3 regions of the Streptomyces sp. NPDC029292 genome follow, and region 2 is predicted to be linked to each of the others. Evidence: riboswitches for the same ligand, from Rfam matches in the RefSeq annotation. Region 2 holds a riboswitch; each other region holds the start of a gene.

Region 1 (7,679 bases), on a different contig from region 2:
TGCCGGGCCTGCAGCACCTGGTCGTCCTCGGCCACTACGGCGCCGAACGCTGGGACGCGGTGAGCGGCACGGTCAGCGCCCCCGCCCCCCACCCCGGCGTCGCCGCCGTCCGCGCCGAGCTGCCCGGATTCCTCGACAGGATCGGCGCCTGGCAGGGCACCTGGATCGAGGAGAAGGGTCGCGCCGTCGCCGTCCACACCCGCCGCGCCGCGGACCCGCAGGCCGCCTTCGAGGCCCTGCGCGAACCCCTCACCGACCTGGCCACCCGGCACGGCCTGATCGTCGAACCGGGCCGCATGGTCCTCGAACTCCGTCCCCCCGGCATGGACAAGGGCGTTGCCCTCCTGGAGTACGTCCGCGAGATCGGCGCCGAGTCCGTCCTCTACGCCGGCGACGACCTGGGCGACCTGCCCGCCTTCGCCGCCGTCGACAAGCTCCGCTCCGACGGCATCCCGGGGCTCCTGGTGTGCAGCGGCAGCTCCGAGGTCGCCGAACTCGCCGACCGGGCCGACCTGGTGGTGGACGGCCCGCCCGGCGTCGTACGACTGCTCTCCGTCCTGGCGGCTCAACTCGACTGATCGGCGCCGATATTGGACGGGTCCGGGATCCGGTTCCCGAAGTGGTCCCTGCCGCGCGCGGTGATCGATCCGGCACCGCGGGCGGGTGAGCCGGCACGCAGACGTACGTCCGCCGGAGCGCCCGGCGCCTCGGACACGAACCGCGGATCGGCGTGCCGACGGAGGTCTTCGCGAGGGCCGCACCGGTGGGCAAGAGAGCCACCACTGTCAGCGCCGTGAGGAGGCGCGTACGCCAGAGAGACATGCGCGGAAGGCAGCCGGCGGGGGATCACGGGGCCCATGGACCAACGGGGAGCGCTGTTGGACTCCTCGTGCTCAGCGCTCCAGCTCGCGCAGCTGGTCCAGGAACCACTGGGCGGGCGGCAGCGCAGTCGCGGCGGCAGCCAACCGCTTCGTCCGCTCGGCCCGCTCCCCGAGCGGCATCGACAGCGCCTCGTACAACGCCCGCGCCGTGCCGACCACGTCGTAAGGGTTCACGGAAATCGCGTCCTCGCCCAGCTCCTCGTACGCCCCCGCCTCCCGCGACAGCACCAGCACGCACCCCTCGTCGGAGACGACCGGCACCTCCTTGGCGACGAGGTTCATGCCGTCCCGGATGGGGTTGACGAGGGCCACGTCGGCCAGCCGGTACGCGGCGAGGGAGCGTGCGAAGTCGTCCTTGACATGCAGCACGACCGGGGTCCAACCCGGCGTCCCGTACTGGGAGTTGATCTCGTCGGCGAGGCGCTGCACCTCGGCCGTGTAGTCCCGGTACACGGCGAGGTCCTGCCGGGACGGGTACGCGAAGGCGACGTGTACGACCCCCTCGCGCCACTCGGGGTGCTCGTCGAGCAGGTGCCGGTACGCCAGCAGCCCGCGCACGATGTTCTTCGACAGCTCGGTCCGGTCGACCCGCACGATCGTCTTCCGTCCCGCGCCGATCTGCTCCCGCAGCGCCACGATCCGCTCGGCGACGTCCGCCTCGTGCGAACGCCGGCGCAGGAAGTCGGCGTCCGCGCCGAGGCCGTGCACGCCGACCCGGGTGTCACCGAGGCCGCCGACGAGCTCGTCGGCGCACGCGGTGAACGCGGCCGCCCAGCGGTGGGTGAGGAAGCCGAGCCGGTCGGCGCCCAGCATGCCGCGCAGCACCTGCTCGGCGATGTCGTCGGGCAGCATCCGGAAGTAGTCCACCGGCGCCCACGGCGTGTGCGAGAAGTGCCCGATCCGGAGGTCGGGGCGCAGCTCGCGCAGCATCTCGGGGACGAGGGTCAGGTGGTAGTCCTGTACGGCCACCACGGCACCGTCGGCGGCCTCCTCGGCCAGCGCCCGCGCGAACGCGCGGTTGTACGTCTCGTACGACGCCCACTGCCGCCGGAACTCCGCGTCGAAGACCGGCTCCAGCGGCGTCTGGTACAGCATGTGGTGGACGAACCACAGCACCGAGTTCGCGATGCCGTTGTACGCGTCCGCATGCACGTCGGCGTTGATGTCCAGCATCCGTACGCCGTCCTCGCCGACCCCGCGCCGCACCGCCTCGCGGTCCCCGTCGCCGAGCGCCGAGCACACCCACAGGGCGCCCGCGTCCGGCCCGATCGCCGAGAGGCCCGAGACCAGCCCGCCGCCGCCCCGCTTGGCGTGCAGCGAGCTGTCCTCACGGACGTCGTAGGTGACCGGGCCGCGGTTGGAGGCGACCAGGATCCGATGGGCACCTTGGGTTGAAGCCATGCCTCGAAACCTAGCCCGGCGTCGAAACGCTCAAACGTTCCCGTGGGCCGTATACGACCGCCGGAGTCGGTTACTCCACGTCCTCTCCTAGGCCACTTTGCGTGACTGGTATTCGGCGATGTCCGCCATCGGAGGCCGTTCCTCCGTGTCCACGGAGTAGGTGCGCGGCTCGAATCCCTCCTCGCCCCGCTCGAACTGGGTGAGAGCCGGACGGATGAGGTGGCCGCGGGCCAGCCGGAGCTGCGCGGTGCGGTAGATCGCGGCGGACATACGGCCCAGTGCCTGCCCGTCCTGGTGGCGGTGCTTGCGCACTCCCACGTCGACCTGGGCGAGCGCGTCCAGGCCCACGAGGTGCAGGGCGTCGACGAGCATGCCCAGCTCCACGCCGTATCCGACGGGGAACGGGAGCTGCTCCAGGAGGGAGCGGCGGGCCGCGTACTCGCCGCCCAGCGGCTGGACGAAGCCCGCGAGCTGCGGCCAGTGCATGTTCAGCAGGGGGCGCGCCATGAGTTCGGTGACACGGCCGCCCTGGCCCGCGGCCGAGCCGAGCGGACGGTCGTACATGGCCTTGACGAGGTCGACGCCGGGGTCGGTGAGCAGCGGTCCCACGATCCCGGAGACGAAGTCGGAGGAGAACTCCTTCAGGTCCGCGTCGATGAAACAGATGATGTCCCCGCTGGTCACGAGCAGTGACCGCCACAGGACCTCGCCCTTGCCGGGCACGGCCGGTATGCGCGGGAGGATCTCGTCCCGGTGGACGACTCGCGCGCCCGCGGCGGCGGCGACCTCCGAGGTGCGGTCCGTCGAGCCCGAGTCGATGACGACGATCTCGTCGACGAGCGGCACCTGTTGCATCAGGTCGTGGCGGATGACGGCGACGATCTCGCCGACCGTCTCCTCCTCGTTGAGAGCGGGCAGCACGACACTGACGGTCGAGCCCGTGGTGCGCTTGGCGGCCATGAGTTTGTGGAGCGGGCGATCGGTCAGGGACCAGGAGCGTGTGCTCAGCCAGCGCTCAACTTCTTTCAGCACAGTCTGCGGCTCCTCACTGTCTGATCACCCCGTCTCGCACGGTGTGATCCATCTCGCGGTTCGGACGACTATCTCAACTGTCCTGGCCTTCGGTTACAGTCTTGAACAACGCGGATGACCATCGCATGTCCTGGATCATCGGCGCACACCGTGCTCCACAGTTCAACAATCGAATACCGCTCATCCAGAGGGGCAGAGGGATACGGCCCGATGAAGCCCCGGCAACCCTCCAGCCGGTCTCGTACGACTGCGTCGTCGTCGCGAGGCTCCCGGCTCGGGAAGGTGCCAAATCCGTCTCACGGCGAAGTGCGTCGTGAGGAAGATGAGGAGAAAGGGCCTCGCCTCCATGGCTGCGCAGACAGTTGCAAGCACCACGAACGCTGGGATCTCCGCCGACTCGGCGAACGCCGCGAACTCCGTAGACCTCGGCCCCGCCGCGGCTCTTTCGTGCCGCGAGTGCGGTCACCGCGTGCCCCTCGGCCCGGTCTTCGCCTGCGAGGAGTGTTTCGGCCCGCTGGAGATCGCGTACGACTTCTCGGCCTACGACACCGAGGAACTCCGCAAGCGTATCGAAGCGGGCCCCGCGAACATCTGGCGTTACGCGCCCCTGCTGCCCGTCCCCGCGGACGTCGCCGAGAAGCCGAACATCAACCCCGGCTGGACCAAGCTCGTCAAGGCCGACAACCTCGCGCGCGAGCTGGGTGTCGACGCCGGCAAGCTCTTCGTGAAGGACGACTCCGGCAACCCGACGCACTCCTTCAAGGACCGCGTCGTCGCCCAGGCCATCGAGGCCGCCCGCGCCTTCAACTTCACCACCCTCTCCTGCTCCTCCACCGGAAACCTCGCCGGAGCCGTCGGTGCCGCCGCCGCCCGCGCCGGTTTCCGCTCCTGCGTGTTCATCCCGCACGACCTGGAGCAGGGCAAGGTCGTCATGGCCGCGATCTACGGCGGCGAGCTCGTCGGCATCGAGGGCAACTACGACGACGTGAACCGTTTCTGCTCCGAGCTGATCGGCGACCCGGCCGGTGAGGGCTGGGGCTTCGTCAACGTCAACCTGCGGCCGTACTACGCGGAGGGCTCGAAGACCCTCGCGTACGAGATCTGCGAGCAGCTCGGCTGGCAGCTCCCCGACCAGCTGGTCATCCCGATCGCCTCCGGCTCCCAGCTCACCAAGGTCGACAAGGGTCTCCAGGAGCTGATCAAGCTCGGGCTCGTCGAGGACAAGCCGTACAAGATCTTCGGGGCGCAGGCCGAGGGCTGCTCGCCGGTGTCCGTCGCCTACAAGGCCGGGCACGACGTCGTACGGCCGCAGAAGCCGAACACCATCGCCAAGTCGCTCGCCATCGGCAACCCGGCCGACGGGCCGTACGTGCTGGACATCGCGCGGCGTACCGGCGGTGCGGTGGAGGATGTGAACGACGAGCAGGTCGTCGACGCGATCAAGCTGCTCGCGCGGACGGAGGGCATCTTCGCCGAGACGGCGGGTGGCGTGACGGTCGGTGTGACCAAGAAGCTGATCGAGAACGGTCTCCTAGACCCGACCCTGACGACGGTCGTCCTCAACACCGGTGACGGCCTCAAGACCCTCGACGCGGTGGCCGGCACCGGCCTGACCGCGACCATCCGCCCGAACCTGGACTCCTTCCGAGAGGCTGGCCTCGCATCATGAGCGTCAACGTCCGCATCCCCACCATCCTGCGCACCTACACCGGCGGCAAGGCCGAGGTGACGGCCGAGGGCGCGACCCTCGCCGAGGTCATCACCGACCTGGAGAAGAACCACACGGGCATCGCCGCGCGCGTCCTGGACGACCAGGGCAAGCTGCGCCGCTTCGTCAACGTGTACGTGAACGACGACGATGTCCGCTTCGAGCAGGGCCTGGAGACGGCGACGCCGGACGGCGCGGGCGTCTCGATCATCCCCGCCGTCGCCGGAGGCTGACCGTCACGCACGGTGAGATTGTTACCGTAGGTAACGTAAATCACCGGGAGTTCATCGAATTGCCCCCTCCGCGAGAGAAACGGAGGGGGCAATTCTGCATGGTTGAGCACGGTACAGTTGGGGAACCTGCTTCGCTGTTTATGCCAGTTCCATGCCGGGTGCATATGAGCCTCTGCTCGACGCCCGACAAGAAGCAGCCAAAGTGCCCCGCTTTTTTGAGCCGTTTATGGCATATACGGGGCCCGACTTGCCCTGGATCCTTGCGAATTCTCCGCATATTACCGATCGGCCGTGCCCAGAATTCTCGTCCGATTGACCTGTTGCAGACGGCAGTTGGACAGATACATTCAGCCGCGGTCGACGCGTTCCGGCGCACACCCCCAACCGTTGGGGGGTGAGGTCTGACCCGGATCCACGAAGTGTGGATCTGTGCAAGGGCCAGTAATAGGGGAGTTAGGCATGGCTCAGGGCACCGTCAAGTGGTTCAACGCGGAGAAGGGGTACGGCTTCATCGCGGTCGACGGTGGTGCGGACGTCTTCGTGCACTACAGCGCGATTCAGATGGACGGCTACCGCACCCTTGAAGAGGGTCAGCGAGTGGAGTTCGAGATCTCGCAGGGCCAGAAGGGTCCGCAGGCGGACATGGTCAAGCTCGCCGTCTGATCTCGGCGCGATCGGCCACCGACGCACTCACGCCGAGGGGCCCGCATCCCATCTGGGATGCGGGCCCCTCGTGCGTTCCGGGAGTCCGCCCTCGTTCGTGAGAGGCGCTTGCGCCCGCCCGTCACCCGACCACCACCCCGCAACGAGCCCGCTTCGCGGGCGCACCTTGCACTCGACGGGGTCGAGTGCTAATCATTGGCGTTAGCACTCTCCCAGTGAGAGTGACAGAACTTGGATCGGGCCAGTGAGGTCCGCAGGCCGGTGGGGCAAGGAACCACAAGGGCTGCAGGCCGTCCGTCGCGGGCGCGGGCGCGATCCGGAGCAATCCACCCCGTCCGGGAGGACCACTTCACATGGCCAAGATCATCGCGTTCGACGAGGAGGCACGGCGCGGTCTCGAGCGCGGGATGAACCAGCTCGCCGACGCCGTCAAGGTCACCCTTGGCCCCAAGGGCCGCAACGTCGTCCTCGAGAAGAAGTGGGGCGCCCCCACGATCACCAACGATGGTGTTTCCATCGCCAAGGAGATCGAGCTCGAGGACCCGTACGAGAAGATCGGCGCCGAGCTGGTCAAGGAAGTCGCCAAGAAGACGGACGACGTCGCCGGTGACGGTACGACCACGGCGACCGTTCTCGCCCAGGCGCTGGTCCGCGAGGGCCTTCGCAACGTGGCCGCGGGTGCCAACCCGATGGCCCTCAAGCGCGGTATCGAGAAGGCCGTCGAGGCCGTCTCCGGTGCCCTCCTTGAGCAGGCGAAGGATGTCGAGACCAAGGAGCAGATCGCTTCGACGGCCTCCATCTCCGCCGCCGACACCCAGATCGGCGAGCTCATCGCCGAGGCCATGGACAAGGTCGGCAAGGAAGGCGTCATCACCGTCGAGGAGTCCCAGACCTTCGGTCTGGAGCTGGAGCTCACCGAGGGTATGCGCTTCGACAAGGGCTACATCTCGGCGTACTTCGCCACCGACATGGAGCGTATGGAGGCCGTCCTCGACGACCCGTACATCCTGATCGCCAACTCCAAGATCGCCAACGTCAAGGACCTGCTCCCGCTCCTCGAGAAGGTCATGCAGTCGGGCAAGCCGCTGCTGATCATCGCCGAGGACGTCGAGGGCGAGGCCCTGTCGACCCTGGTGGTCAACAAGATCCGTGGCACCTTCAAGTCCGTCGCCGTCAAGGCCCCGGGCTTCGGTGACCGCCGCAAGGCCATGCTCGGCGACATCGCCATCCTCACGGGCGGCGAGGTCATCTCCGAGGAGGTCGGCCTCAAGCTGGAGAACGCCGGGATCGACCTGCTCGGTCGCGCCCGCAAGGTCGTCATCACCAAGGACGAGACCACGATCGTCGACGGCTCGGGCTCGGCGGACCAGGTTGCCGGTCGCGTCAACCAGATCCGTGCCGAGATCGAGAACTCCGACTCGGACTACGACCGCGAGAAGCTCCAGGAGCGCCTGGCGAAGCTGGCCGGCGGCGTGGCCGTCATCAAGGCCGGTGCCGCCACCGAGGTCGAGCTCAAGGAGCGCAAGCACCGCATCGAGGACGCCGTTCGCAACGCGAAGGCGGCCGTCGAGGAGGGCATCGTCGCCGGTGGTGGCGTGGCCCTCATCCAGGCCTCCGCGGTCTTCGAGAAGCTGGAGCTCGAGGGTGACGAGGCGACCGGCGCCAACGCCGTGCGTCTCGCCCTGGAGGCCCCGCTCAAGCAGATCGCCGTCAACGGTGGTCTCGAGGGTGGCGTCGTCGTCGAGAAGGTCCGCAACCTGC
Region 2 (7,679 bases):
GTCCTGGGTCACCGGCGACAAGCGCGAGCACCACATCCTGGACCGCCCGCGCAACGTCCCGACCCGGACCGCGTTCGGTGCCGCCTGGATCAGCTGGTACTTCGTCCTGCTCGTCGGTGGCGGCAACGACATCTGGGCCACGCACTTCCACCTGTCGATCAACTCGATCACCTGGTTCGTGCGGATCGGTTTCTTCGTCGTGCCGGTGCTGGTGTTCCTCGCCACCAAGCGGGTCTGCCTCGGCCTCCAGCGCCGGGACCGGGACAAGGTGCTGCACGGCCGCGAGTCGGGCATCATCAAGCGCCTGCCGCACGGTGAGTTCATCGAGGTGCACGAGCCGCTCAGCCAGGACGCGCTGCACACCCTCACCGCGCATGAGCAGTACCAGCCCGCCGAGATCGGCCCGCTGGTCGACGAGAACGGTGTCGAGCGCAAGGTGAGCGGCACGCAGAAGCTGCGCGCCAAGCTCAGCGAGGGCTACTACGGGGACGACAACCAGATCCCCAAGCCCACCGTCGAGGAGTACAAGGAGATCGCGAGCGGCCACGGCCACCACTGATCCCCTGAACGATCCTTATTGATCGCCACGGCAAGAGCCCTCGTCCATTGCATGGACGGGGGCTCTTTGCCGCCTCCCGGGCTGGATAGGGTGTTCCTATCTACAGGAGTCCCTTCGGGGACGGACCCAGGAGCGGCTTATGAGCGCTGTGAACCCCGCTGGAGGCGACACCGCGGCGGGCCGTTCCTGGCCCGCGCTGCTGAACGGCCTGCTGGACGGGCGCGACCTGAGCGCGGACGACACCGCCTGGGCGATGGACCTGATCATGCGCGGCGAGGCGACCGACGCGCAGATCGCCGGGTTCGTGGTGGCGCTGCGGGCCAAGGGCGAGACGGTCGAGGAGATCTCCGGGTTCGTCCGGGCGATGTACGAGCACGCCAATGTGATCGAGGTGCCGGGGGAGACCGTCGACATCGTCGGCACGGGCGGTGACGGCGCGAAGACCGTGAACATCTCCACGATGTCGTCGATCGTCGTGGCCGGCACCGGCGCCAAGGTCGTCAAGCACGGCAACCGGGCCGCGTCCTCGGCGTCCGGTTCCTCCGACGTCCTGGAGAAGCTCGGCGTCAATCTGCAGCTGACCCCGAAGCGGGTCGCCGAGGTGGCAGAGGAAGCCGGGATCACCATCTGCTTCGCGGTGAAGTTCCACCCGGCGCTGCGTCATGTGGCGGCCGCGCGTGGGCAGTTGGGGATCCGGACGACGTTCAACCTGCTCGGTCCGCTGACGAACCCGGCGCGGGTGAAGGCGCAGGCGGTCGGAGTCGCCGACCCCCGTATGGCGCCGATCGTGGCCGGCGTCTTCGCCGAGCGCGGCAACTCCTCGCTGGTCTTCCGCGGTGACGACGGCCTCGACGAGCTGACCACCACGTCGACGTCGCACGTGTGGGTCGTCCGCGACGGCAAGGTCACCGAGGAGCGCTTCGACCCGCGCGACGTCGGCATCGACCTCGTCCCGGTGGAGGCTCTGCGCGGCGCCGACGCGGCGTACAACGCGGAGGTCGCCCGGCGCGTCCTGGGCGGCGAGACCGGGCCCGTACGGGACGCGGTGTTGCTGAACTCGGCGGCGGCGCTGGTGGCCCTGTCGCCGACCGACGCCCCTCTCGCGGACCAGATCCGCGCGGGGATGGCGAAGGCGGCGGAGGCCATCGACTCGGGGGCCGCGATGAGGGCCCTCGACCGGTGGGTGGCGGCCAGCAACGCCTGAGCCGTACGTCGGCCGTACGTGAAGTGACGCAAGGAAGTGACGCAAGGCGCAGTCCGGATCCTGGACTGCGCCTTGCGCGTCGAAGCTCTTCTGGCAAGATGCTGTACCAGGTCATGAGCGACAGTCATGAGGCCCCGGCCGACTGTCCGGCAACCCTCCGTCCGTGGCGGGGTGCCCCGGGTGAAGACCAGGCCGTAGGCAGCGAGGTCTACGGCAAGCGCGGACCCCTCGCCCTCATTTGAGTGGACAGCCCAGGGGTCCTGGTCGTTCGAGGGAGCCTTCTGTGAGCAAGCGAATGCGATAGGGCGTAGCGCCCCGCTTCGGCATACCCCTTTCACCTTTTCCTGCGCTGAGCCCTCGTACCTCCGTGTACCCGCTCGCGCGGTGCTTCCGCCTGCCTCTCACAGGAGCTCGCCATGTCTGTCTCCACCGCTGCCGCCGACCAGGCCGTTTGTTCCCCGCTGCCCGTTCTGGGCCGAGATGTCACCGTCCCGCTCGTCACCGGTGGCGAGGTCACCTACGCCGCGCTCGACTACGCCGCCAGCGCTCCGGCCCTCCAGCGGGTCTGGGACGACGTGGCCGCGTACGCCCCGTACTACGGCAGCGTGCACCGGGGTGCCGGGTACCTCTCGCAGCTGTCCACGGACCTCTTCGAGAACGCCCGCAAGACCGTCGCCGAGTTCCTCGACTGCCGGGACGGCGACCAGGTCGTCTTCACCCGCTCCACCACCGACTCGCTCAACCTGCTCGCCGCCACCCTTCCGGCCGACTGCCAGGTGTTCGTCTTCGAGACCGAGCACCACGCCTCGCTGCTGCCGTGGCGGGACGCCCGGGTGACGTACCTGAACGCCCCGCGCACGCCCGACGAGGCCGTCGCGACCCTGGAGCGCGCGCTCGCCGACCGCGACCCCTACGGTCCCGCCCTGGTGTGCGTCACCGGCGCCTCGAACGTCACCGGTGAGCTGTGGCCGGTGCGTGAGCTGTCCGCCGCCGCGCACGCGCACGGCGCCCGCATCGTCCTGGACGCCGCCCAGCTCGCCCCGCACCACCCGGTGTCCGTCCGCGACCTCGACGTCGACTGGGTCGCCTTCTCCGGGCACAAGCTGTACGCGCCCTTCGGCTCCGGGGTCCTCGCGGGCCGCTCCGACTGGCTGCGCGAGGCCGAGCCGTATCTCGCGGGCGGCGGCGCCAGCCGCAAGGTCACGCGGCGTACGGACGGCGGGGTGGACGTGGAGTGGCACGAGAGCGCCGCCCGGCACGAGGCGGGCTCGCCGAACGTGATCGGCGCCTACTCGATCGCGTCGGCCTGCAAGGCGCTGACGGAAGAGGGCTTCGACAAGCTGGTCGCCCGGGAGTGCCGGCTGATCGACACGGTCCGAGCGGGTCTCGCCGAGGTGCCCGAGGTGCGGGTGCTCTCGCTCTTCGGCGATGACGCTCCGCGCGTGGGTGTCATCTCCTTCGTCGTCGAGGGCTGGAACAGCTCGCACTTCGCGGCCGCGCTGTCCGCCGAGTACGGCATCGGGGTGCGGGACGGTCTCTTCTGCGCCCATCCGCTGGTGCGCACGCTCCTTGGCACCGACCCGCAGACGCAGGGCGAGTGCGGTGCCCCTGAGGCGGCGCCCGGGGAGAAGTCCCTCAACGCGATCCGCGTCAGCTTCGGCGCAGGCACTCCCGACGAGCACGTCGAGCGCTTCGTGCGCGCGGTGAAGGAGCTCGTGCGGGACGGCGCGAAGTGGAACTACCGCACGGAGGACGGACGTTGCGTGCCGGCGGTGTGAGGTGGCCGAGGTTCCTCAAACGCCGGAGGAGGGCTTTCAGCCCGTCCGGCGTTTGAGGACGAGGCCGTTCAGGCCGATAGCGGGGGTCTGGGGGCGCAGCCCCCAGGTACGGGACGGGTAGGGGCGGCGGGGGCGAGGAACTAGCCGTCCAGCCCGATCGCGAACGCCGCCTCCAGGTCGTGCTGGGAGTACGTGCGGAACGCGACATGGGTGTCCGTGGCCTCGACGCCCTGGATCTTGCTGATCTTGCCGGGGATGACATCGGCGAGATCGTCGTGGGCCTTCACGCGGACCATCGCGATCAGGTCATAGGTACCGGTGACGGAGAAGACCTCGCTGACGCTGTCCAGCGCGGCGATCGACTCCGCGATCTCGGGAATCCGGTCCACGCTGGTCTTGATGAGGACGATCGCGGTGATCACGGCTGGTTCTCTCCCTCGGGGGCCGTCGCTGGGGCCTTCACTCTAGTCGTACGCCCGAACCGGACCCACGCGTAGACGAAGCCGAGCGAGAAGCCGACCAGGTGAGCCAGATAGGCGACCCCCGGCCCCCCGGAGTCGCGGCCCGCCGCCAGCCACTGGAGGGTCACCCAGAAAGGCAGCACCACCCAGGCCGGGAAGCGCAGCGGCAGGAAGAAGAGGAACGGGAAGAGACTGGTCACCCGGGCCTTGGGGAACAGGTACAGGAACGCGCCGAGGACCGCGGAGATCGCTCCGGAGGCGCCGACCAGAGACTGCTCCGACTCGGCGTTGGCGGCCGCGTAGCCCAGCAGGGCGAGGTAGCCGCAGCCCACATAGAAGAGGGCGAACTCCAGGTGACCCATGCGTTCCTCGGCCATCGCCCCGAAGACGTAGAAGAAGAGCATGTTGCCGAGGAGGTGGAGCCAGCTGCCGTGGATGAACAGGGCCGTGGCGGGGGTGAGCGCCGCGCCGGGGGCCCCGCCGAAGAGCTCGGCGGGCACCACGCCCCAGCGCCGGAAGTAGGCCCGCTGGGCGACCAGCAGCTCGTCCCCGCTGCCGTACACGGGATCGAGGCCCGCCGCCGGGCCGATCACGAAAATCAGGCAGCACACGGCGATCAGCCCGTACGTCACCGGCGCCGACTGACCCCGCATCGCCCTGCCGACCGCCGTACTCCACTTGCTGATCATGGAACAGAGCATGGCGTAACGGGACCGATGCGCACAGACCGCCTCGCCGCCGTGGACGGCCGAGCGTCGAGTACCCGCCAGGCCGTAGGGTTACGAGCCACACGCAGGACACTAGAAGGAGAGCGACTGCCACATGACGGTTCCCCTGCCGACCGCCGAGACCCGGTGGCGCTGCATGTTGTGCGGCAATCTCACCCGTTTCGACGTGACCCGCTCGTCGAAGGTCGTCGAGTATGTGCACCTCGACCTGGCCGGTGAGCCGAACGTCGAGGAGCGCGAGGTGGTCAGTGAGACCATCGAGTCGGTGCGCTGCCGCTGGTGCAACGCGGTGGATCAGGTGGAACTGGTGGACAGGCCGGGAGCCGGCTCCTGAGGGAGCGGGCCCCGCACAGGTATTGGGGTGACGGATGGTGGAGACCACAGGCGGGGAGCCGGACGACGGCACCGCTGAGGTGCTCGACCGTCCGCTGCCCGACGGCGTGCGCCGCCGGGTCGTACAGATCGTGTCCGACGGGTTCGGCGGGCTGACCGTCGCTGAACTGCCCGCCCAGTTGCGACAGTACGCCCGGTTCGCACCGAATCGCCGGGCGAAGTTCGCCGGCAACGCGATGGCGGCGGCCCTGGAGACGGATCCCCTCTTCAGGCAGCGCATCGCCGAGAAGCTGAGAGTGGCCCAGCCGGAGCTGGCCGGTGCCCTCGACTCGGGCGCGCCGCCCCCGGCCGCGGATCCGCTGGATGTGGCGGCCGCGGCCTATGTGCTGCGCCCCACGGGCTGGGTGAAGTTGGTGACCGCCGCGGGCGAGGAGGCCCTGCGGGCGGATGCCGAGCGTGCGGGCGAGGAGAGCCGGGTCGAGCTGGAGCGGCTGCGCGAGGAGCTCGCGGAGGCCCGCGGCCAGACGAAGGCCGAGACCGAACGGGTGCGCACGGAGCTGGAGTCGGCGAAGCGGGAAGCGGAATCGCTTCACCGCAAGCTGCGGGGGGCCCTGAGCGACGTCAAGCGCGGCGAGGCGGCCCTGCGCAAGCTCCAGGGCGAGATGGACGCCGCGCGGGCGGAGGGGCAGGCCCAGGTGTCCGCCGCCGAGAGCGAGGCCCGGCGGCTCAAGGCGCGGCTCGGCGAGGCCGAGGCGGCCCTGGAGGCCACCCGGAAGGCGGCGCGGGAAGGCCGCAGTGTCGAGGACATGCGCGTACGGCTGCTGCTCGACACCGTGCTGGACGCGGCGCAGGGGCTGCGGCGTGAACTCGCCCTGCCGCCCGTGTCGGTGCGCCCCGCCGAGACCGTCGACGCGGTCGAACCGGGACGGATGACACCAAAAGACATCGCCGCTCGCGCGTTGTCCGAGAATGATCCCGCGATCCTGGACCAGCTGCTCGCGCTGCCGCAGGCGCATCTGGTCGTCGACGGCTACAACGTCACCAAGACCGGCTACCCGCAGATGCCGCTGGAGAAGCAGCGGCTCAGGCTGCTCGGGCAGCTCTCGCAGCTCGCCGCGCAGACCGGCGCCGAGGTGACGTGTGTCTTCGACGGGGCCGAGCTGGCCGCGCCGGTGCTGCTCGCGCCGCCGCGCGGGGTGCGGGTGCTCTTCTCCAAGCCCGGTGTCACCGCCGACGAGTTGATCCGCCAGCTGGTGCGCGCCGAGCCGCCGGGGCGGCCGGTCATCGTGGTCTCCACCGACCGCGAGGTGGCCGACGGCATCGCCAAGGCGGGTGCCCGGCCGGTCGCGTCGGCCGTTCTCCTCAAGCGCTTCTCGCGCGGCTAGAGCGCTTTTCGCGCGGTGGGCAATCGGCCCGGGAATCGGCCCGGCAATCGGTCCGGGAATCGGCCCGGCAATCGTGTGGGGATCGGTGCGGCGACCAGTCCGGCGATCTGCGCCGTACGCCTCAAAGGGCCCGTACGTACCATCCGCAACATCCGGGCGTGATGCCCGAATTAGCTGGACCTTCACGCAACGTAGTGTCAAACGCGCATTACTGCATGTGAGTTGTCGGCAAAGAATGCGCTCGGTGACCGAGATTTTTCCTATGAGGATTTGAACTGATCACAGGAGGGTCACTAGGGTCAGGCCTCGAACCCCCGCTCGGGTGATCACTCATTGGGAGTGACGGCGGGGGGACACCGCCCGTCGGCGTCATCGGCAGGCGGCTGGAGGAAGAAGGAGCTCGCCTTCGTGGCGTCCCACCGTCGACCCAAGCAGCCGAGCCGCACCCGTGTGACCGTGCTCACCACCGCCGCCGCCGCTGCCGTGGCCCTCAGCGCGAACGCCGCCAACGCCGCGCCGAGCGAGAAGCCGAGCAAGGACGAGGTCAAGGCCAAGGTCGACAAGCTCTACGAGGAGGCCGAGAAGGCCACCGAGAAGCTCGACGGGGCCAAGGAGAAGCAGGACAAGCTGCAGAAGCAGATCAGCGCCCTGCAGGACAATGTCGCCCGTGGCCAGGAAGAGCTCAACACCCTGCGCGACGGCCTCGGTTCGATGGCCAGTGCCCAGTACCGCACCGGCGGCATCGACCCCTCCGTGCAGCTCTTCCTCTCCTCCGACCCGGACACCTACCTCGACAAGGCGTCCACGATGGACCAGCTGAGCAATCAGCAGGTCGAGGCGCTGAAGAAGGTCCAGGAGAAGCAGCGTTCGCTCGCCCAGCAGCGCAAGGAAGCCTCCGAGAAGCTCAAGGACCTCGCCGACACCCGGACCGAACTCGCCAAGAAGAAGAAGGAAGTCCAGAGCAAGCTCAGCGAGGCGCAGAAGCTGCTCAACAGCCTGACGGCCAAGGAGAAGGCGGCCCTCGACGCCGCTGAGCAGGAGCGCGCCACCCGCGCCAGCGAGCGCGTCGACCTCGGCAACAGCAAGGCCGCCTCCGGGCGCGCCGCGGCCGCGTTCTCCGCCGCGCAGAGCAAGATCGGCTCGCCGTACGTCTACGGTGCGTCGGGCCCCAGCTCCTTCGACTGCTCGGGTCTCACCTCGTGGGCGTACGCCCAGGCCGGTGTCTCCATAC
Region 3 (7,679 bases), on a different contig from region 2:
TCGTCGAGGCGGCGCACGTAGTCCCGCAGGTGGCTGCGCCGGGAGAGGGTTTCGGTCGCGTCGAGGTGGGTGAGCGCCGCCCAGAGGTCCACGTCCGCGGCGGTCAGTTCCTCGCCCAACGCATAGGTATTCGAGGCGAGTTGACGGTCCAGCAGGTCCAGCGTCGCCGACCGGGCCTCCGGCCGTGCGGTCGAGGTGACGTCCTGGTCGAGGAGTTCACCGAGGGCGTCGATGTCCGCGGTGCGGGCCGGCGGGTGCAGCAGCGGGACGCGGGCTCCGTCGTGGTCGGTCAGCAGGCCCGCGAGATCGCGAAGGATGTCGGGCGTGTGATTGCTGACGATGCGTCCGCTCCAGCGGTCGCACAGCGCGGGCGCGGTCAGCGGGCCGTCGTAGTGGTGCCAGGTGGCCTCGTAGGCGCTGCGCAGCGAGGCGAAGGCCTCCGGTGTCCGGGCGGGGTGGGCCAGGAGGGTGCTGGCGACCGAGTCCTTGAGGCCGAGCAGGTCGAGGGTGATCGAAATGCGGAGCGAGCGCGGACAGCCCTCGGAGAGGTACAGCTGATAGCGGTGCGGTGCCGGGTAGAAACCACCGGCCAGGCCGACGCCGATGCGGCTGCGGATGCCGTGCGGTCGAGGGGACACGGACGGAGCGGCGCCCCAGGGGCGAGCGCCTGACACCGAAGCAAAGGGGCTCGGAACACGCGCAGTTGAGGCGCACGCGGTCGAAGTGGGCGTGTGCGGTGCGTACGTGTCCGAGGCGCACGCGGTCGAAGGAGCCGTGTGCGGTGCGTACGTGTCCGACGCGCACGCGGTCGAAGTGGTGGCGGCGCTTGTGGCGCACGCACTCGAAGTGGCTGTGCTTGAACCGCGCGAAACTGTCTCGGGCATGACTCTCCATGGGAATGGCGAAGCCCCGGCCGCTTGTTGGGCGGCAGCGGCGGAACGGAGTGACTGCGCTTTCGGACCGGCTGCCGGCGCTGAGCGCGCGCGACGGTCCGGACTAGTACGCGCTGGAGACCCGCAGCAGGTCGATGTGCAGGCGTCTCGTCAGGTAGTTCCTGGCCATTCCCACCGGTCCCGCGTTCAGGGCCCGCGAGTTGCGAGACCGCGCTTGCCCCGCCGCACCGGCGGGACCAGGTCGTCACCCGGGGCACCCCGTCGCGGTGGAAGGGTTGCCTGTCAGCGGGCCGGGGCCGATCAACCGCACCGCGCGGACGAACCGCGTGATGGGCGCTGACAATCGTGACCGTCCTCGCCAGTGTCAGCGCGCTCCGTGAAGTCGTCAAGACGGCGTGTAGGCGGTCTCACCACGTGGTCATCCCGGTCGGTGAACGTTGACATTCCTTTCCGGGCGTGCCTAACTTACGCCGCAGATCGGTCATGAGTGTCAGCGAAAAGCCCTGGCTCGCTGTCCGGCAACCCTCGCATCGCGGTGGGGTGCCCCAGGTGACGACCGGACCGGATGACGTTCGGTAAGCGCGAGGCCCCAGGGGCAGGAACAGTGATGGTGACGGCGATGTACGCAGCGCAGGGGATGGCCGCACAGCGGCCCCGCGGCTGCGTCCTGCTGTGCGCGAACCGCTGCGTCGATCTGCTCCGCGTCAACAGCGCCCTGTGTACCGCTTCGGGCCCCGCGCGCTGTCAAGGCTGACGGCGTTCTGAATCTCTGACGCGCACCGCCGCCGCGGTGCGCCCTCTGCCCGCCCAGCACCCGGTACCGGCGTCTTCCCGCTCTTCGTCTTCCGCGGTGTTCCCCCGTGCCGCCGCGGTGCCGTCGCGTTCGCCGCCCGGGATGTCCGACTCCGCTGGAGCTCCCTCATGAGTGAACCCCCTGGCGCCGTGGTCTCCCTCGTCGCCGCACCGCCCGACCACACCGTGAAACAGCCGTCGGCGGCGCAGCGCGTGTTGCCCCTGCGCCGCCCAGGACGCTGGATCCTCTCGGCGATCGTGCTCGTCCTGCTCGCCCAGATCGGCCATGGGCTGGTGACCAACCCCTTCTACCAATGGGACCGTTTCCAGTACTGGTTCCTGCGTCCGACGATCCTCGACGGGCTGCTCATCACCCTTGAAGTGACGGTGTACAGCGCCGTGTTGGGACTGCTCGGTGGCATTGTGCTCGCGCTGGGGAGGCTCTCCAGGAGCCCGGTGCTGCGCGCGGTGAGCTGGATCTACACCTGGCTGTTCCGCTCGGTGCCGCTGATCGTCGTCCTGCTCTTCCTCTACAACTTCAGCGCGCTCTACCAGACGGTGAGCCTCGGAGTCCCGTTCGGCCCCGCCTTCTTCACCTTCGACGAGTCCCGGCTCGCCACCGACATGGTCGTCGCGGTCGTCGGACTGAGCCTCAACGAGGCGGCGTACGCGTCCGAAGTGGTCCGCGGCGGCATCCTCTCGGTCGACCAGGGCCAGCACGAGGCGGCCGCCGCACTCGGTCTGCCGAAGGGCTACCAGTTCAGGAAGATCGTGTTCCCGCAGGCGCTGCGATCCATCACCCCGAACTACGTCAACCAGCTGATCGGCCTGATCAAGGGCACCTCGCTGGTCTTCTACGTGTCACTGCTCGACCTGTTCGGCTCCGTGCAGAGCATGGGCAGCACCTACCCCGGCGACATCGTGCCGCTGCTGCTGGTCGCCACCGTCTGGTACCTGATCCTGACCAGCGTCGTGTCCGTCATCCAGTTCTACGTCGAGCGGTACTACTCGCGGGGCGCGCTGCGCACGCTTTTGCCGACCCCGCTGCAGAAGGTCCGGACCGGCCTGCGTGACCTGCGGGACCGCGTTCGCAAGGAGGCCGCGATATGACCGCCGAGACGCTCGGGATACGCCCGGCCGCGGTAGAGGTCCACGACGTGCACAAGTGGTACGGCGCCCACCGGGTGCTGGACGGCGTGGAGTTGACGGTGCAGCCCGGCGAGGTCACGGTGATCCTCGGTCCTTCCGGCTCCGGGAAGTCCACGCTCCTGCGGGTGATCAACCACCTGGAGAAGCCCGAGATCGGCCATGTCAGCCTGAACGGCGAGCTGATCGGCGTACGCCGGCACGGCAAGCGCAGCGAGATGGGGGTCCCCCCGGCCGAAGGCTGGGGGAGGCTCAAGGAGCTGAGCGAACGGGCGATCCTGGCCCAGCGCGGCCGGATCGGCTTCGTCTTCCAGAACTTCAACCTCTTCCCGCATCTGACGGTGCTGGACAACGTCGCCGCCGCCCCGGTGGCGACCGGCCGGCTGAGCAAGCCCGAGGCCCTGGAACTGGCGCGCACCCTGCTGGGCCGGGTGGGCCTGGCCGACAAGACCACCGCCTATCCACGGCAGTTGTCCGGCGGCCAGCAGCAGCGGGTGGCCATCGCCCGCGCCCTCGCCCTGCGACCCGGAGTCATCCTCTTCGACGAACCCACCTCCGCGCTCGACCCCGAACTGGTCGGCGAGGTGCTGGCCGTCATCAAGGACCTGGCCACCAGCGGCACCACCCTCGTCATCGTCACCCACGAGATCGGCTTCGCCCGTGAGGTCGCCGACCGGGTGGTCTTCATGGACGGCGGCCGGATCGTCGAACAGGGCCCGCCCGCCGAGGTGTTGGACCACCCGAAGCACGAGCGGACCAGGGACTTCCTCAGCAAGGTGCTCTGATCCCGCCGCTCGTCCCGCTCCCCGCGAACCCGCCCGGGCTCGCGTCCCCCACACCGCCACTGCTTACCCCACACCGCCACCGCTCACCGAACAAGGACAGCCATGCGTACCCTCCGCCTCCGCAGCAGACTCCTTCGCGGCCTCACCGCGTCCGCCGCCGTCGCCTCCCTCGCAGGCGGACTCGCCGCGTGCGGGGGCGAGAGCGACGCGGCCACCAGGACCGATACCGCGGCGTCCGGCACCGTCACCGTGGGCGCGCTGTCCAACGGCGCCGCGCAGCAGACCGACCTCAAGGTGTCCGAGGTGAAGTCCATCAGCGCCGAGCTGCCCAAGTCGGTCGCCCGGAGCGGCAAGCTGGTGATCGGCGTCGGCGCCCTGCCTTCGGGTTATGCGCCGCTGGCGTATGTGGGCGAGGACCAGAAGACCCTCACCGGCGCCGAACCCGACCTCGGACGGCTGGTGGCCGCGGTCCTCGGGCTGAAGCCGGAGGTGAAGAACTCGACCTGGGAGAACCTGTTCGTCGGCATCGACAGCGGCAAGGTCGACGCGGCCTTCGCGAACGTCACCGACACCGAGGAGCGCAAGAAGAAGTACGAGTTCGCCTCCTACCGGCAGGACAACCTCGCCTTCGAGGTGCTGAAGAAGAGCACCTGGAACTTCGACGGCGACTACGAGAACCTGGCCGGCAAGACCGTCTCGGTGGGCGCGGGCACCAACCAGGAGAAGATCCTGCTGGAGTGGAAGGCGAAGCTGGAGAAGGAGGGCAAGAAGCTCACCGTCAAGTACTTCCAGGACAGCAACAGCCAGTATCTGGCGCTGTCCAGCGGGAAGATCGACGCCTACTTCGGGCCCAACCCCGGTATCGCGTACCACGTCACCCAGGTCGCGAAGACTCCCCACCCGACCCGCAACGCGGGCAAGTTCTCGGGGGCGGGCGCATCGCTCCAGGGCCTGATCGCGGCGACGACGAAGAAGGACAGCGGGCTGGCCAAGCCCTTCGCCGACGCGATCAACTACCTGATCAAGAACGGCCAGTACGCCAAGTGGCTGGACGCCTGGAACCTCTCCAACGAGGCCGTCAGCACCTCCCAGGTCAACCCGCCCGGTCTGCCGCTCACCAACTCCTGATCCGCCGCCATCGGGGGGCTTCGCCGTACTGACACGGCGAAGCCCCGCCCGCGCCCGGCCGAGTCCCCGTTACGGAGATCCCGCACCGCCATGACCACCAGCGTCCACGCCACGCCGTCCCAGAGCCCTACCGAGCCGCACATCCTGGACAACGCCGCCTGGGCCGCGCTGACCGGTCCGCACGCCGACTTCGCCGAGCGGGTCGGGCGCGCCGCCCGCTACCCCTCCGACGTCTCCCCGTTCACCGCCCTCGACGACCCCGACGATCCCCGCGCCTGGGACGACCTGGCCGAGCTGGTCGGGCCGGGCACCGTCACCCCCGTCTCCGGGGTGCGGACCCTCCCCGACGGCTGGGAGACCGTCCAGAGCGGCCAGGGCGTCCAACTGGTCGACACGGCTCTGCACGCCGAACCCGCCCCCGAAGCGGTACGGCTCGGGCCCGCCGACGTACCCGAGGTCCTCGACCTGATCGCCCTGACCAAGCCGGGCCCGTTCCTGCCCCGTACCGTCGAACTCGGCACCTACCTCGGTATCCGGGACCGCGGACGGCTGATCGCCATGGCCGGCGAACGCCTGCACCCGCCGGGCTGGACGGAGATCAGCGCGGTCTGCACCCACCCCGACCACCGCGGCCGGGGGCTGGCCACCCGGCTGGTCCGCGCGGTCGCGGCGGGCATCAGGGAACGCGGGGAGACCCCGTTCCTGCACGCGTCCGCGAGCAACACCCACGCGATCCGGCTCTACGAGTCGATCGGCTTCACCCTGCGCCGCCACTCGCGGTTCGTGCTGGTGCGCACTCCGGGCGGGCAGCGGGAAGAAGCCCGACAGCGGGAAGAAGCCCGACAGCCGGAAGAAACGGCATAGCCATGCCGTTGTGTTCGTTGACGACCGAGCGGCGCCCCGTCGGGGATCCGCGAGCGCGAGGCCGGCGCGACCCAGGGTCCGCCGGGCCGGAAGGGTGGAGGTGACACACGTGCGACCCGTGTCCCGCCTCCGCGTGGTGAAGCTCGCCCCACGCCGCCGCGTCCACCTGTACTCCAGGCCGCACATCGACCTGTTGCGCGTGGCCGGCGCGCTCTGTTGCTCCTGACCTGTTGCCCTCGCGGCCGCGCCCTCCGTACCGAGGGCCGGCTCCCTCGTACGGTCGATCAGGAAGGCACCTCTCTCGTGTCCTCATCTCCTTCTTCTCTGCACCTCGCCGTCGCTCTGGACGGCGCGGGCTGGCACCCGGCCGCCTGGCGCGAGCCCGTGGCCCGCCCCCGTGAACTGCTCACCGCCGCCTACTGGACCGAGCTGATCACCGAGGCCGAACGCGGCCTGCTCGACTTCGTGACGATCGAGGACGCGCTCGGGCTCCAGTCCTCGCACGTCACCGAGCCGGACGGGCGTACGGACCAGGTCCGCGGACGCCTCGACGCCGTCCTCATCGCCGCCCGCGTCGCACCGCTGACCAGCCACATAGGACTGGTGCCGACCGTGGTGGCCACCCACACGGAGCCCTTCCACACATCCAAGGCGATCGCCACCCTCGACTATGTGAGCACCGGCCGTGCGGGCGTACGTGTGCAGGTGTCGGCGCGCGGGAACGAGGCCGCGCACTTCGGCCGTCGTACGTTCCCGCCGATCCGCATCGAGGAGTACGACACCCCCGGCGTACAGGAGGTGGTGGTCGACCTCTTCGACGAAGCCGCCGACTACGTCGAGGCGGTGCGGCGGCTCTGGGACAGCTGGGAGGACGACGCGGAGATCCGGGACGTGGCCACCGGCCGCTTCGTGGACCGCGACAAGCTGCACTACATCGACTTCGAGGGCAAGCACTTCAGTGTGAAGGGCCCTTCGATCACGCCCCGGCCGCCCCAGGGCCAGCCGATCGTCAGCGCCCTGGCGCACGCGACCGTCCCGTTCCGGCTGGTGGCCCGCTCCGCCGACATCGGCTACGTCACCCCGCACGACACCGACCAGGCCCGTGCCATCGTCGAGGAGATCCGCGCCGAGCAGGCGGTGGCCGGTCGCGCCGACGAACTCCTGTACCTCTTCGGCGACTTGGTGGTCTTCCTGGACGACGATCCGGCCGCCGCCGCGGCCCGCCGGGATCGTCTCGACACCCTCGCGGGATATCCGTACACGAGTGACGCACGCGTCTTCACCGGCACCCCGGCCCAACTCGCTGATCTGCTGCAGGAGTTGCAGTCGGCCGGACTGACCGGCTTCCGGCTGCGTCCCGCCGTGGCGGGCCACGACCTCCCCGCGATCACCCAGGGCCTGGTTCCCGAACTCCAGCGCCGGGACGCCTTCCGCCGCGCCTACGAGTCCGACACCCTGCGCGGGCTGCTGGGCCTCGACCGCCCCGCCAACCGCTACGCCGCCGTCACCGCCTGAGCCGGAGGGACCGTACCACCATGAGCAAGCCGCTGAAGCAGATCCATCTGGCCGCCCATTTCCCCGGCGTCAACAACACCACCGTATGGAGCGACCCCGAGGCCGGCAGCCACATCGAGTTCAGCTCCTTCGCCCACTTCGCGCGAACCGCCGAGCGCGCCAAGTTCGACTTCCTGTTCCTCGCCGAGGGCCTGCGACTGCGCGAACAGGGCGGCCAGATCTACGACTTGGACGTCGTCGGCCGGCCCGACACCTTCACGATCCTCACCGCGCTCGCCGCCGTCACCGAACACCTCGGTCTGACCGGCACCATCAACTCCACCTTCAACGAACCGTACGAGGTGGCCCGCCAGTTCGCGAGCCTCGACCACCTCTCGGGCGGGCGCGCCGCCTGGAACGTAGTGACCTCCTGGGACGCCTTCACCGGCGAGAACTTCCGCCGTGGTGGCTTCCTCCCGCAGGAGGAGCGCTACTCCCGCGCCAAGGAGTTCCTGTCCACCGCGAACGAACTCTTCGACGCCTGGCACGGGGACGAGATCGTCGCCGACCAGCAGAC

Evidence for each region. Region 2 has a riboswitch for S-adenosylmethionine ahead of ACZ4WS_RS31440 (aminotransferase class V-fold PLP-dependent enzyme). Riboswitches for the same ligand answer to the same signal wherever they lie in the genome.
Region 1: linked by a shared signal. The riboswitch ahead of thrC (threonine synthase) and the one ahead of ACZ4WS_RS31440 (aminotransferase class V-fold PLP-dependent enzyme) in region 2 are both predicted to bind S-adenosylmethionine.
Region 3: linked by a shared signal. The riboswitch ahead of ACZ4WS_RS03330 (putative leader peptide) and the one ahead of ACZ4WS_RS31440 (aminotransferase class V-fold PLP-dependent enzyme) in region 2 are both predicted to bind S-adenosylmethionine.

Annotation. Positions count from the first base shown of each region.
Region 1 covers NZ_JBVHXR010000022.1:167,640-175,318, reverse strand. Annotated here, with positions in the region: gene otsB (trehalose-phosphatase) at 1-578, shown strand, start outside; gene ACZ4WS_RS38025 (alpha,alpha-trehalose-phosphate synthase (UDP-forming)) at 894-2,282, opposite strand; gene ACZ4WS_RS38020 (glucosyl-3-phosphoglycerate synthase) at 2,370-3,314, opposite strand; SAM riboswitch class I at 3,492-3,643, shown strand; gene thrC (threonine synthase) at 3,661-4,983, shown strand; gene ACZ4WS_RS38010 (MoaD/ThiS family protein) at 4,980-5,255, shown strand; gene ACZ4WS_RS38005 (cold-shock protein) at 5,715-5,918, shown strand; gene groL (chaperonin GroEL) at 6,272-7,679, shown strand, end outside.
Region 2 covers NZ_JBVHXR010000016.1:223,801-231,479, reverse strand. Annotated here, with positions in the region: gene qcrB (cytochrome bc1 complex cytochrome b subunit) at 1-559, shown strand, start outside; gene trpD (anthranilate phosphoribosyltransferase) at 699-1,763, shown strand; SAM riboswitch class IV at 1,873-1,989, shown strand; gene ACZ4WS_RS31440 (aminotransferase class V-fold PLP-dependent enzyme) at 2,180-3,541, shown strand; gene ACZ4WS_RS31435 (Lrp/AsnC family transcriptional regulator) at 3,682-3,963, opposite strand; gene ACZ4WS_RS31430 (rhomboid family intramembrane serine protease) at 3,960-4,691, opposite strand; gene ACZ4WS_RS31425 (hypothetical protein) at 4,825-5,064, shown strand; gene ACZ4WS_RS31420 (NYN domain-containing protein) at 5,099-6,448, shown strand; gene ACZ4WS_RS31415 (C40 family peptidase) at 6,857-7,679, shown strand, end outside.
Region 3 covers NZ_JBVHXR010000001.1:716,636-724,314, reverse strand. Annotated here, with positions in the region: gene ACZ4WS_RS03335 (glutathione S-transferase C-terminal domain-containing protein) at 1-638, opposite strand, end outside; gene ACZ4WS_RS03330 (putative leader peptide) at 997-1,062, opposite strand; SAM riboswitch class IV at 1,099-1,244, opposite strand; SAM riboswitch class IV at 1,373-1,481, shown strand; gene ACZ4WS_RS03325 (amino acid ABC transporter permease) at 1,815-2,795, shown strand; gene ACZ4WS_RS03320 (amino acid ABC transporter ATP-binding protein) at 2,792-3,616, shown strand; gene ACZ4WS_RS03315 (ABC transporter substrate-binding protein) at 3,719-4,744, shown strand; gene ACZ4WS_RS03310 (GNAT family N-acetyltransferase) at 4,835-5,608, shown strand; gene ACZ4WS_RS03305 (putative leader peptide) at 5,718-5,834, shown strand; gene ACZ4WS_RS03300 (LLM class flavin-dependent oxidoreductase) at 5,912-7,123, shown strand; gene ACZ4WS_RS03295 (NtaA/DmoA family FMN-dependent monooxygenase) at 7,144-7,679, shown strand, end outside.